3 regions of the Pseudomonas palleroniana genome follow, and region 3 is predicted to be linked to each of the others. Evidence: predicted binding sites of a transcription regulator. Region 3 holds the regulator's gene; each other region holds the start of a gene.
What was found. The regulator FliA, encoded in region 3, starts transcription of late flagellar genes. The targets are predictions, from matches to a motif close to CTAAAGTTTNNNNNNNNNNNGCCGNTAA.

Region 1 (3,273 bases), 150 kb from region 3:
GCATCGGACAAGGGTGTTTCGACTTCACCGCCCTCCTCGTGGTCATGGTCGATGTCATACAGGTAAAGGGTTTTACCGTCCCCCAGGGGCTGCTCGAGGATGATCTGGAAGGGGGCATCGTCATCATCGGAGTAAAGATCGCCGAAGATGTGGACCGCGCCGAAGGACAGGCTCGGCGGGCTATCCAGCATCTGGCGGACGTTCTGCGGCAAAGCCTCCTTGCCGATGACGCCGGTATAGAAGTAATTGTGCGGAGGTGGCGTGCTCGGATCTTTCTTGTAGTGCCGGATAAAATATTGGGCTTCTTCTTCCATCATCGAGCTGGCGGTGTAGAGCAAGCCGCGCACGGTGAATACAGGCAGCAGGTGGCTGTAGATCAGCAACACCACCGCAATCAGTAACAGGAAACTCCCGCTGATCACCCACTTCAGGCTCAACCCATTACGCATAGGGTTTTACCTGAATACCGACCCCGGCAAGGGTATGGATCAACGGCCGGTCAAAGGGTTTGTCGACCGTCTTGCGTAGCCGATGCAGGTGCACTTTGAGCGTATTACTGTCCGGTGGCTCATCGCCCCAGACTTTTGCTTCCAGGCGCTCTCGGGGAACGGGTTCAGGACTGGCGCGCATCAGATGCTCCAACAAGGCCCAGCAGATCGGCGACAAATGCAGTTCCTGTCCTGCGCGACTGACCTTACGGGTGGACAGCTCCATCACCAAATCATCCACCTGCAGGCGGCTGGTCTGACCGCTGCGGCGCATGCTCAATGCGCGAATCCTGGCCACCAGCTCGGCCAGCTCGAAGGGCTTGACCAGATAGTCATCGGCTCCAGCGGCAAAACTTGCGAGCTTGTCCGACAACGCATCCAGCGAAGTCAGCATCAGGATCGGCGTCTGCACGCCTTGTTGGCGCAGTCGTTCACATAACTGCTGGCCATCCAGTCGCGGCAGCATGATGTCCAGGAGAATGACGTCGTAATGTTGGTTGAGAGCCAGATTAAGTCCGGCCTGGCCATTACTGGCGTGGTCACAGACGATACCGCTGAACGCCAGATACTCGATGACGGTGGTGGCCAGGTCCAGGTTGTCCTCGACCAGCAGCAGGTGAATATGCACAGTAAAAAGCCTCGGACAGGTAGTGCGCAGAGGCTTGAAGGATAACGGAAGCCGGCCGGCCTTCGAATGATGTTTACCTGATGTTAACCCTCCCCTGCTTAAGCTGAGGCTCTTCTTATCCAGAGCATCACAGCCATGAACCTGTCTTCGATGATCATCGGTGCCCTGCTGGTGTTGATTTTCTCCGCCCTGATGGCCGGCCTCCTCGCACCGAAAGCTCAGTTGATCCGCATGGGAGGCAGTAGCTGGTTTCTGGTGGGTCAGAACGTTGAGCGAACAGGGTCGTTTTATGTCGTCAGTGCGTCCTGATCACGTAAACATCAGCTATACCTATCAGTTGGTATTGTGCGTAGTGCTGATTGTTTGCGTGTCGTTGTCGATGGGGATCTATATCACTCGCGTGAATGCGTATGTTGATCAGCAACGAGAGCTGTCGCCGGTGTATCTGCACGAGTGCCATGAAGGCCGCGGCGGCTTTATTGTCTATGCTGATGGCAGACGCAGCAGTGACAAGTGTTATAGCTGCGATGAAGGTGAATCGGCGGGTGCCGACGAGGCGCAGGGCCTGCCAGGCTCACACCGTACCGGGTGGCTCGAGTACCTCCTGCCTACGGTTGAAGAGCCGCGGATTCTCAAGAGATGGGGCAACCCTCCTACCGACGCCCGGTAACACACCGGTCACAAACCGGACGGAAGGTATGTACCCCATCTAAAGTTAAGGCGCCGGGGACAGATAGACTTTATGTCGTTCACATCTGCAACACTGTTCAAGGACCGAACTCATGACTCAGCGTCAATCCGGCCGTACTTTACCCCCCGTTCCCTTGCCTTTTCGCTGGTTTGCGTTAATCCCGGTCATCCCTGCCATCGCATGGACACTCCTGCAATCAGCCTCGCCGGCCAATCTGGCGGCCTGTGCCGTACTGCTGCTGATCGGTCTTGGTGCATGCGCCTGGAGCACCCGTTCGCAGCGTGACCTGGTGCTGCGAGCGATTGCGCAGGCCAACGCAAACCCGGCAGATGCAGACGCGACACACCACGGCATGGCCGTGCGCGCCCAACTCGACGAGGTGTTGCTGGGCGCCATGCCCATCTGGGCCAAGCAAGTGGAAAGCTCGCGCTTGCAGACCGAAGACGCCATCGTCAGCCTCGCCAACCGTTTCACCGGTATTTCCACGCGCCTGCAGGACACCGTGCAGGCCTCCCAGCAAGCCGCCGGGGAACTCGATGGGCAGGCTGCCGACGGCGCGCTCAAGGTGCTGGCGCGCAGTGACAGCGAACTGAGCCAGGTGATCGACTCGCTCAAGGCCGCTCAATCGAGCCGAGACCAGACCCTCTCCCAGGTGCGCAGCCTCACCGCCTATACCGGCGAACTGCGCACCATGGCCGCCGACGTGGCGGCGATTGCGGCACAAACCAACCTGCTGGCCCTCAATGCCGCGATCGAGGCGGCGCGTGCCGGTGAAGCCGGGCGCGGGTTTGCCGTGGTTGCGGATGCGGTGCGCAGCCTGTCGAGTAAATCCAGCGAGACCGGCCAGCAGATGTCGGCCAAAGTCGACATCATTAACAACGCCATCACCCAACTGGTGCAGGTGGCCTCCACCAGCGCCGACCAGGACAGCCACTCCGTCGCCGCGTCCGAGCAGAGCATCCAGCAGGTGCTCGAACGCTTCCAGAGCATCACCGGGCGCCTGGCCGATTCCGCCGACCTGCTCAAGCAGGAAAGCTACGGCATCCGTGACGAAATGACCGAGGTGCTGGTCAACCTGCAATTCCAGGACCGGGTCAGCCAGATCCTCAGCCATGTACGCGACAACATGCACGCCCTGCATGAGCACCTGCTCCAGGCCAACCAGACGCCCGACCAACTGGCAGCCGTCGATGCCCGCCAGTGGCTGGCGCGCATGGAGGCCACCTATGCCACCGACGAGCAGCGGCGTAACCATCATGGCGATACCGCGGCGCAGCAGAGTTCACAAGACATCACTTTTTTCTAGGAGCACAGCATGGCGAAGAATGTATTGGTGGTCGATGACTCGAGCAGCGTGCGACAAGTGGTCGGCATTGCCTTGAAAAGTGCCGGCTACGATGTGATCGAGGCCTGCGATGGCAAGGATGCCCTGGGCAAGCTCAACGGGCAGAAGGTGCACCTGATCA
Region 2 (3,273 bases), 670 kb from region 3:
AGACGTTGCGATTGACCTCTTCGGCCACCGCGCTCTGCTCTTCGGCGGCGCTGGCGATCTGCAGGTTCATGTCGCTGATCACCGTCACCGCATCGCTGATCTTGCCCAGTGCCTGCACGGCTTGATGGATCTGCCCGGCGTTGCTCTGGGCCTGGTGCTGGCTGGAATGCATGGTCGCCACCACGCCACGGGTGCCACTCTGGATGCGCTCGATCACCTGGCGGATTTCCTCTACCGAGTCTTGGGTGCGTTTAGCCAGGTTGCGCACTTCGTCGGCCACCACCGCAAAACCACGGCCGCTTTCCCCGGCCCGCGCCGCTTCGATGGCGGCGTTGAGCGCCAGCAGATTGGTCTGTTCGGCGATGCTGCGGATCACTTCGAGCACCGAACCGATCTGCTCGCTGTTCACCGCCAGGGCTTCCACTTCAGACACCGCCTTGCTGACCTCTTCGGCGAGTGTGGTGATGTCGCGGGTGCTCTGCTCGATGATCGACATGCCTTCACGCGCCGACTGGTCAGCCCCGCGTGCGGCATTGGCGGCACTGGAGGCACTGTTGGCTACATCGTGGGCGGTGGCGCTCATTTCGTTGGACGCCGTCGCCACCTGGTCGATTTCGCGGAACTGCACTTGCATGCCTTCGCTGGTCTGGCGGGCAATCTCGGATGACTGATCTGCCGTACCACGGGCTTCGGCGATGCTTTGCTTGATCTGCGCGATGGTCGGTTGCAGCTTGTCGAGGAAGCGGTTGAACCAGTTCGCCAGTTCGCCCAGTTCATCTTTCTTGGCGTACGCCAGGCGCTGGGTCAGGTCACCCTCGCCGCTGGCGATATCCTTGAGCATGGCTGCCACGTTGTTGATCGGGCGGGTGACGCCGGTGGCGGTCAGCCAGATCAGCAGCAGGCCCAGCAGCGCGGCGGCGGCGGCGATCAGTAAGGTCTTGATCAGGCTGCTGGCCTGGGCTTCGTCGAGTACCGCTTGCAGTTTGATGTTATCGGCGAGCATCACGCTCTTGGGCAGTTTGATGAGTACGCCCCAGTTCTTGGCGTCGGCAATCGGTTTGAACGGGTAGACGGCGCGAATCGTGTCGTCCTGTTCGCGGATCATTGGGTTGCCGGTGGCCAGCAGTTGCACGATCTCCTTGCCTTCCGCACCCAGGGTATCGATCAGGTTCTTGCCGACCTTGGCGGGTTCACCGCTGTAGGCTGCGATCAAACCGGTGCTGGAGAGGTATTCCAGGTGCGCCGCGCCGTTGAACAGGCTTTTCTGCGCGGCGTCGGTGTTGGCTTGCAAGGCGTTGAGGGCGATGTCGACGCCGATCACGCCGATGACTTTGCCGTCCACGATCAGCGGCAGGGAAATGGTGGTCATCAGCACCGGCTTACCGGCCACGGTGTCCTCGTAGGGGTCAAGCAGGCAGGTGTTGCGGCTGTCTCGTGGGCAGGTGTACCAGCTGTTGTAGGGGATGCCACTGAGGTTGAGGGTGGTCTTGGTCAGATCCTCTTCGACCATGATGGTGTTCAAGCCTTCACCGCCGGCGCGGCTCCAATAGCTGGAGAAACGCCCTTTTTCGTTGGACACCCGCGCCTTGTCATCGATGAACTCGCTGTCTTTGCCATCCAGGGCATTGGGTTCGAACGAGAGCCAGACACCCAACACGCCACGGTTGCGCTCAAAGGCCGTCTTCAGGCTCTGATTGAGTTCTTCACGCAATGCCCCAGCCTCCAGCCCGCGCTTGGCGCCGGTGTTGCGCAGGTCCTTGATCTGGTCAGCCAGTGCGGTAATGGCCACCAGGCTGTCGCTGAAGGTTTTCTGCAATTGCGCGGCTTGTTCGCCGGCCTTGGCTTGCAGCAACTGCTCCACGCTGGAGGTGAGCATGCGCGAGCTTGAGTCGCTGACTAATTGGTCGTTTTGATGGGTGTTATAGAGGTTGAGGCTCACGACCAGCGCGATCACCCCCAACAGACACAGGCCGGACAGCAGCACGATTTTCAAGCGAATGGAGAGGGTGTCGAACATAGGTTCACTCGTGAATGAATGTGTTGGAATGCAAGCAAGGCAAGCCAAATCCATTCGGCGCTATATCCGGAGCATCGGCGCAGTCGGATGATTCATGAGGCGGAGGCGATGAGTGGTAGGAAAAACCCTACACGCAGCGTTAGACGGGGGTTGCGAGGCGTTCCGGACGCGACCAGATCCATAAGTTGCCCAGGGTCATTCCGGCAATCGCCAGGTAGATCGGCCAGCCGTGATCGAGCATCACCAGCATCAGGCCCGCACACAACAGCATGCTCACCGTGGCGCTGACTTTGGCGCGACGCGCGATGATCTTGCCATTGCGCCAGTTGAATAGGATCGGCCCGAACAGCCGGTGGTTTTCCAGCCAGGCGCTGAGGCGTGGCGAGCTTTTGGTGGCGGCCCAGGCGGCGAGCAGGATGAATTCGGTGGTGGGCAAACCCGGTATGACAATCGCCACCAACCCGATGCCCAGGCTGACGTAGGCCAGCAGGCCGAACAGGATCCGGGCGATTTTCGAGGGGGATTGGGTTTTGCCGGTCATGGATGTGATGGTCACAGAAAATCAGGGAGCAATGAGATCTAGCTGTGGGAGGGAGCAAGCCCCTCCCACAGGTTGATGGCATTTCAATTCAGGCGTCAGGCCAGTTCGGGGGCGCTAGCGTACGCCTGTTCCAGCAGCACGGTGAAGCGCACGAATGCATCGATTGCACCTTTTTCTGCCGCAGCCTCTTCTTCGGCGTTCAATTCCAGGCCGTCGAGGGTGCGGGTAAAGCGCTTCCAGCCTTCGGCGCGGCCACCGGCCGGTTCACCCAGGTGACGGGCACCGAAGGTTTCACTCAGGCCCAGGCCCACGGCGCGCTTGATAAGGAACGCGGCTCCCAGCTTGGAGCCTTCCGACACGAACAGCCAGCCCAGGGCTTGGGCTTTGCTGGGGTTCTTCACTGCGCCTGCGACCGGTGCCGGCACGTCGGTGTCCAGGTCGCCCAAGTCCAGCCTGGCGGCTTCGGCACGGCAGCGCTCGGCCAGGTCCGGGAAGATCTCGATCAGTTGCGGGTCGTTGTACAGGGCCACCAATTCCGACTGGAACAGGTATTGCGCCACTACGAAACGGGCGAAGTTGGCCTGGGTTTCGAATGGCGCGTGGGCTTTGACCAGCGTGTCGAGCTGGGCATGTGGGGCGTGGGTGATCTGGTTCAGGCGCTGGGAGCGCAGGCTTGGGCGTTCTGCGGTAGGGGAAGCGGTCATCGAAAAAGTCC
Region 3 (3,273 bases):
CTTCATCGGCGCCGAAGCTCATGTGGGTGCTCCTTAGAAGCCTAAACTGGACAGCAAATCGTCTACGTCATCTTGACCGGATACGACGTCTTCACGTTTATCGGCATGAATCTGCGGACCTTCACCCTTGGCGAGATGTTTTTGTGGATCTTTTTCCGAAAGGATCGCTGCGCGGTCATGTTCGATACCGGCAAAGCGGTCGACCTGGCCGGCCATCAGCACCAATTTGAGCAGGTTGCTTTCCACTTCGGTGACCAACTGGGTCACACGCTTGATCACTTGACCGGTGAGGTCCTGGTAATCCTGGGCCAGCAAAATGTCGTTGAGGTTGCTGGAAACCGTACGGTTGTCCTGCTCACTGCGCGACAGGAAACCTTCAACCCGACGCGCCAATTCACGAAACTCTTCGGCGCCCACTTCGCGACGCATGAAGCGGCCCCAGTCAACGCTGAGGGCCTGGGCTTCGTTGGCCATGCCGTTGACCAGCGGCGTGGCGTTTTCCACCAGGTCCATAGTGCGGTTGGCCGCCGCCTCAGTCAGCCTGACCACATAGGACAAGCGTTCGGTGGCATCGGTGATTTGCGAAATTTCTTCGGCCTGGGGCATGTGCGGGTCAATCTGAAAATTGACGATCGCACTGTGCAGCTCACGTGTCAGCTTGCCCACTTCCTGATACAGGCCGCGGTCACGCGTCTGATTGAGCTCATGGATCAACTGCACCGCGTCGCCGAACTGACCTTTTTCCAGGCTTTCGACCAACTGGTGGGCATGTTTTTTCAGAGTCGACTCAAAGTCTTTCTGTGATGATTCTGTATGCTCCATAGCTCCCCCTGCGATGGCGTTAGCCGTGGATGCGCTCGAAGATTTTTTCGATCTTCTCTTTCAACGCCTGTGCAGTGAATGGCTTGACCACGTAACCGTTGACCCCGGCCTGGGCGGCTTCGATGATCTGTTCACGCTTGGCTTCGGCGGTCACCATCAACACGGGAAGGCTGCGCAATTTTTCGTCGGCGCGCACGTGGCGCAACAAGTCGATACCGGTCATGCCCGGCATGTTCCAGTCCGTTACCAGAAAGTCGATGCTCCCACTGTTGAGGATCGGGATCGCCGTAAGGCCGTCATCCGCCTCGACCGTGTTGGTGAACCCAAGGTCACGCAACAGATTTTTTATGATCCGCCGCATCGTTGAGAAGTCATCAACGATGAGGATTTTCATGTTCTTGTCCAATTCGACCTCCAAGCAGTCTTAAACGCGCCCAGCACCTGGACGCGCCATTTCAATCAACAGGCGTTACACAACAAAGGACTGCCCAGGGCACCACGGCACGACCCCGCAAAAGCCTTCGACTTTCGCGGCGCGTCTACAGTGTCCCCACACTGCCTGTCAGCGCGCGCGCCACTCCCCCAACCGCCCCCGCAAGCGGGCTGCGCACTGGCTATGCAGCTGGCTGACACGCGATTCGCTGACCCCCAGGACCTCACCGATTTCCTTGAGGTTCAGCTCTTCGTCGTAGTACAGCGCCAACACCAGTCGCTCACGCTCCGGCAAATTGGCAATCGCGTCCGCCAACGCCCTCTGGAAACGCTCATCTTCCAGGTCACGCGACGGTTCGAGATGTGCACTCGCGCCGTCCTCGTGCAGCCCTTCGTGTTCGCCGTCCTGCAACAGGTCGTCGAAACTGAACAGGCGGCTGCCCAAGGTATCGTTCAAAATCCCGTAATAATCATCGAGACTCAATTGGAGTTCGGCCGCAACTTCATGATCTTTAGCGTCACGACCGGTTTTTGCTTCAATTGCGCGAATGGCATCACTGACCATTCGCGTGTTGCGGTGTACCGAACGCGGCGCCCAATCCCCTTTACGGACCTCATCGAGCATCGCGCCACGGATACGGATACCCGCATACGTCTCGAAACTCGCACCCTTGCTCGCGTCATATTTGGTCGACACTTCGAGCAAGCCGATCATGCCGGCCTGGATCAGGTCTTCCACCTGCACACTGGCCGGCAGGCGCGCCAGCAAGTGGTAGGCAATGCGCTTGACCAAGGGCGCATAACGCTCGATCAATTCGCCCTGGCTGTCACGTGCCGATTTCTTGTAAAGGTTATAGCCGCTGGCTGTCATAGCACCGGTCCTGCGCTCGTCTGATGCACCAATCGCTCGACGAAAAACTCCAGATGCCCCCGCGGGTTGGCAGGCAACGGCCAGGTATCGACCTTCTGGGCAATAGCCTTGAACGCCAACGCGCATTTGGAACGAGGGAACGCTTCATAGACCGCACGCTGCTTTTGCACGGCCTTGCGCACACACTCGTCATAGGGAACTGCGCCAACGTATTGTAAGGCGACATCGAGAAAACGGTCCGTGACCTTGGTCAACTTGGCGAACAGATTCCGGCCTTCCTGCGGGCTTTGGGCCATGTTGGCCAGCACGCGGAAGCGGTTCATGCCGTAGTCACGGTTAAGCAGTTTGATCAGAGCATAGGCGTCGGTGATCGAGGTGGGTTCGTCGCAGACCACCAGCAATACTTCCTGCGCGGCGCGCACGAAGCTGACCACGGATTCGCCGATCCCGGCGGCGGTGTCGATCACCAGCACATCGAGGTTGTCGCCGATATCGCTGAACGCCTGGATCAGGCCGGCGTGCTGCGCCGGGCTCAGGTGCACCATGCTCTGGGTGCCCGAGGCGGCAGGCACGATACGAATGCCTCCGGGGCCTTGCAGCAGCACATCGCGCAGCTCGCAACGGCCCTCGATCACATCGGCGAGGGTGTGTTTGGGTGTCAGCCCCAGCAGAACGTCCACGTTCGCCAGGCCCAGGTCAGCATCCAGCAGCATGACGCGACGGCCAAGTTCTGCCAGGGCCAGGGACAAATTCACCGACACGTTAGTTTTCCCGACGCCACCTTTGCCGCCGGTCACCGCGATCACCTGTACAGGATGCATGCTGCCCATTTTATTTCTTTACCTTGTCTTGCTTAGACGCAGGCTACACGGCTTGGTCGCGTGAATCGCTTGCAGACCATCAATGTAGATACATTTCACAGTGCTCATCCTGCCTCACCCCACCCGTTTTGCCGGGTTGTGGTAAAGGTCGGCGAACATATCAGCCATCGCTTCCTCGCTAGGCTCTTCTTGCATTTGCACGCTGACAGCACGGCTGACCAACTGATGACGACGCGGCAGATGCAAATCATCTGGAATCCGCGGGCCATCGGTCAGGTAGGCAACCGGTAATTCATGACCGATAGCCAGGCTCAACACCTCACCCAA

Region 1: a site for FliA is predicted at 1,826-1,853, ahead of MJP36_RS11760 (methyl-accepting chemotaxis protein). Genes of this name have one in related genera too.
Region 2: a site for FliA is predicted at 2,089-2,116, ahead of MJP36_RS28275 (methyl-accepting chemotaxis protein). Genes of this name have one in related genera too.

Annotation. Positions count from the first base shown of each region.
Region 1 is NZ_CP092411.1:2,567,057-2,570,329, reverse strand. It holds gene MJP36_RS11780 (sensor histidine kinase) at 1-449, opposite strand, end outside; gene MJP36_RS11775 (response regulator transcription factor) at 442-1,116, opposite strand; gene MJP36_RS11770 (hypothetical protein) at 1,252-1,425, shown strand; gene MJP36_RS11765 (hypothetical protein) at 1,406-1,786, shown strand; gene MJP36_RS11760 (methyl-accepting chemotaxis protein) at 1,899-3,113, shown strand; gene MJP36_RS11755 (response regulator) at 3,123-3,273, shown strand, end outside.
Region 2 is NZ_CP092411.1:1,745,692-1,748,964, forward strand. It holds gene MJP36_RS28275 (methyl-accepting chemotaxis protein) at 1-2,017, opposite strand, end outside; gene MJP36_RS07925 (YbaN family protein) at 2,157-2,558, opposite strand; gene MJP36_RS07930 (biliverdin-producing heme oxygenase) at 2,654-3,262, opposite strand.
Region 3 is NZ_CP092411.1:2,417,443-2,420,715, reverse strand. It holds gene MJP36_RS11145 (chemotaxis protein CheA) at 1-22, opposite strand, end outside; gene MJP36_RS11140 (protein phosphatase CheZ) at 34-822, opposite strand; gene MJP36_RS11135 (chemotaxis response regulator CheY) at 842-1,216, opposite strand; gene fliA (RNA polymerase sigma factor FliA) at 1,385-2,125, opposite strand; gene fleN (flagellar synthesis regulator FleN) at 2,122-2,955, opposite strand; gene flhF (flagellar biosynthesis GTPase FlhF) at 3,061-3,273, opposite strand, start outside.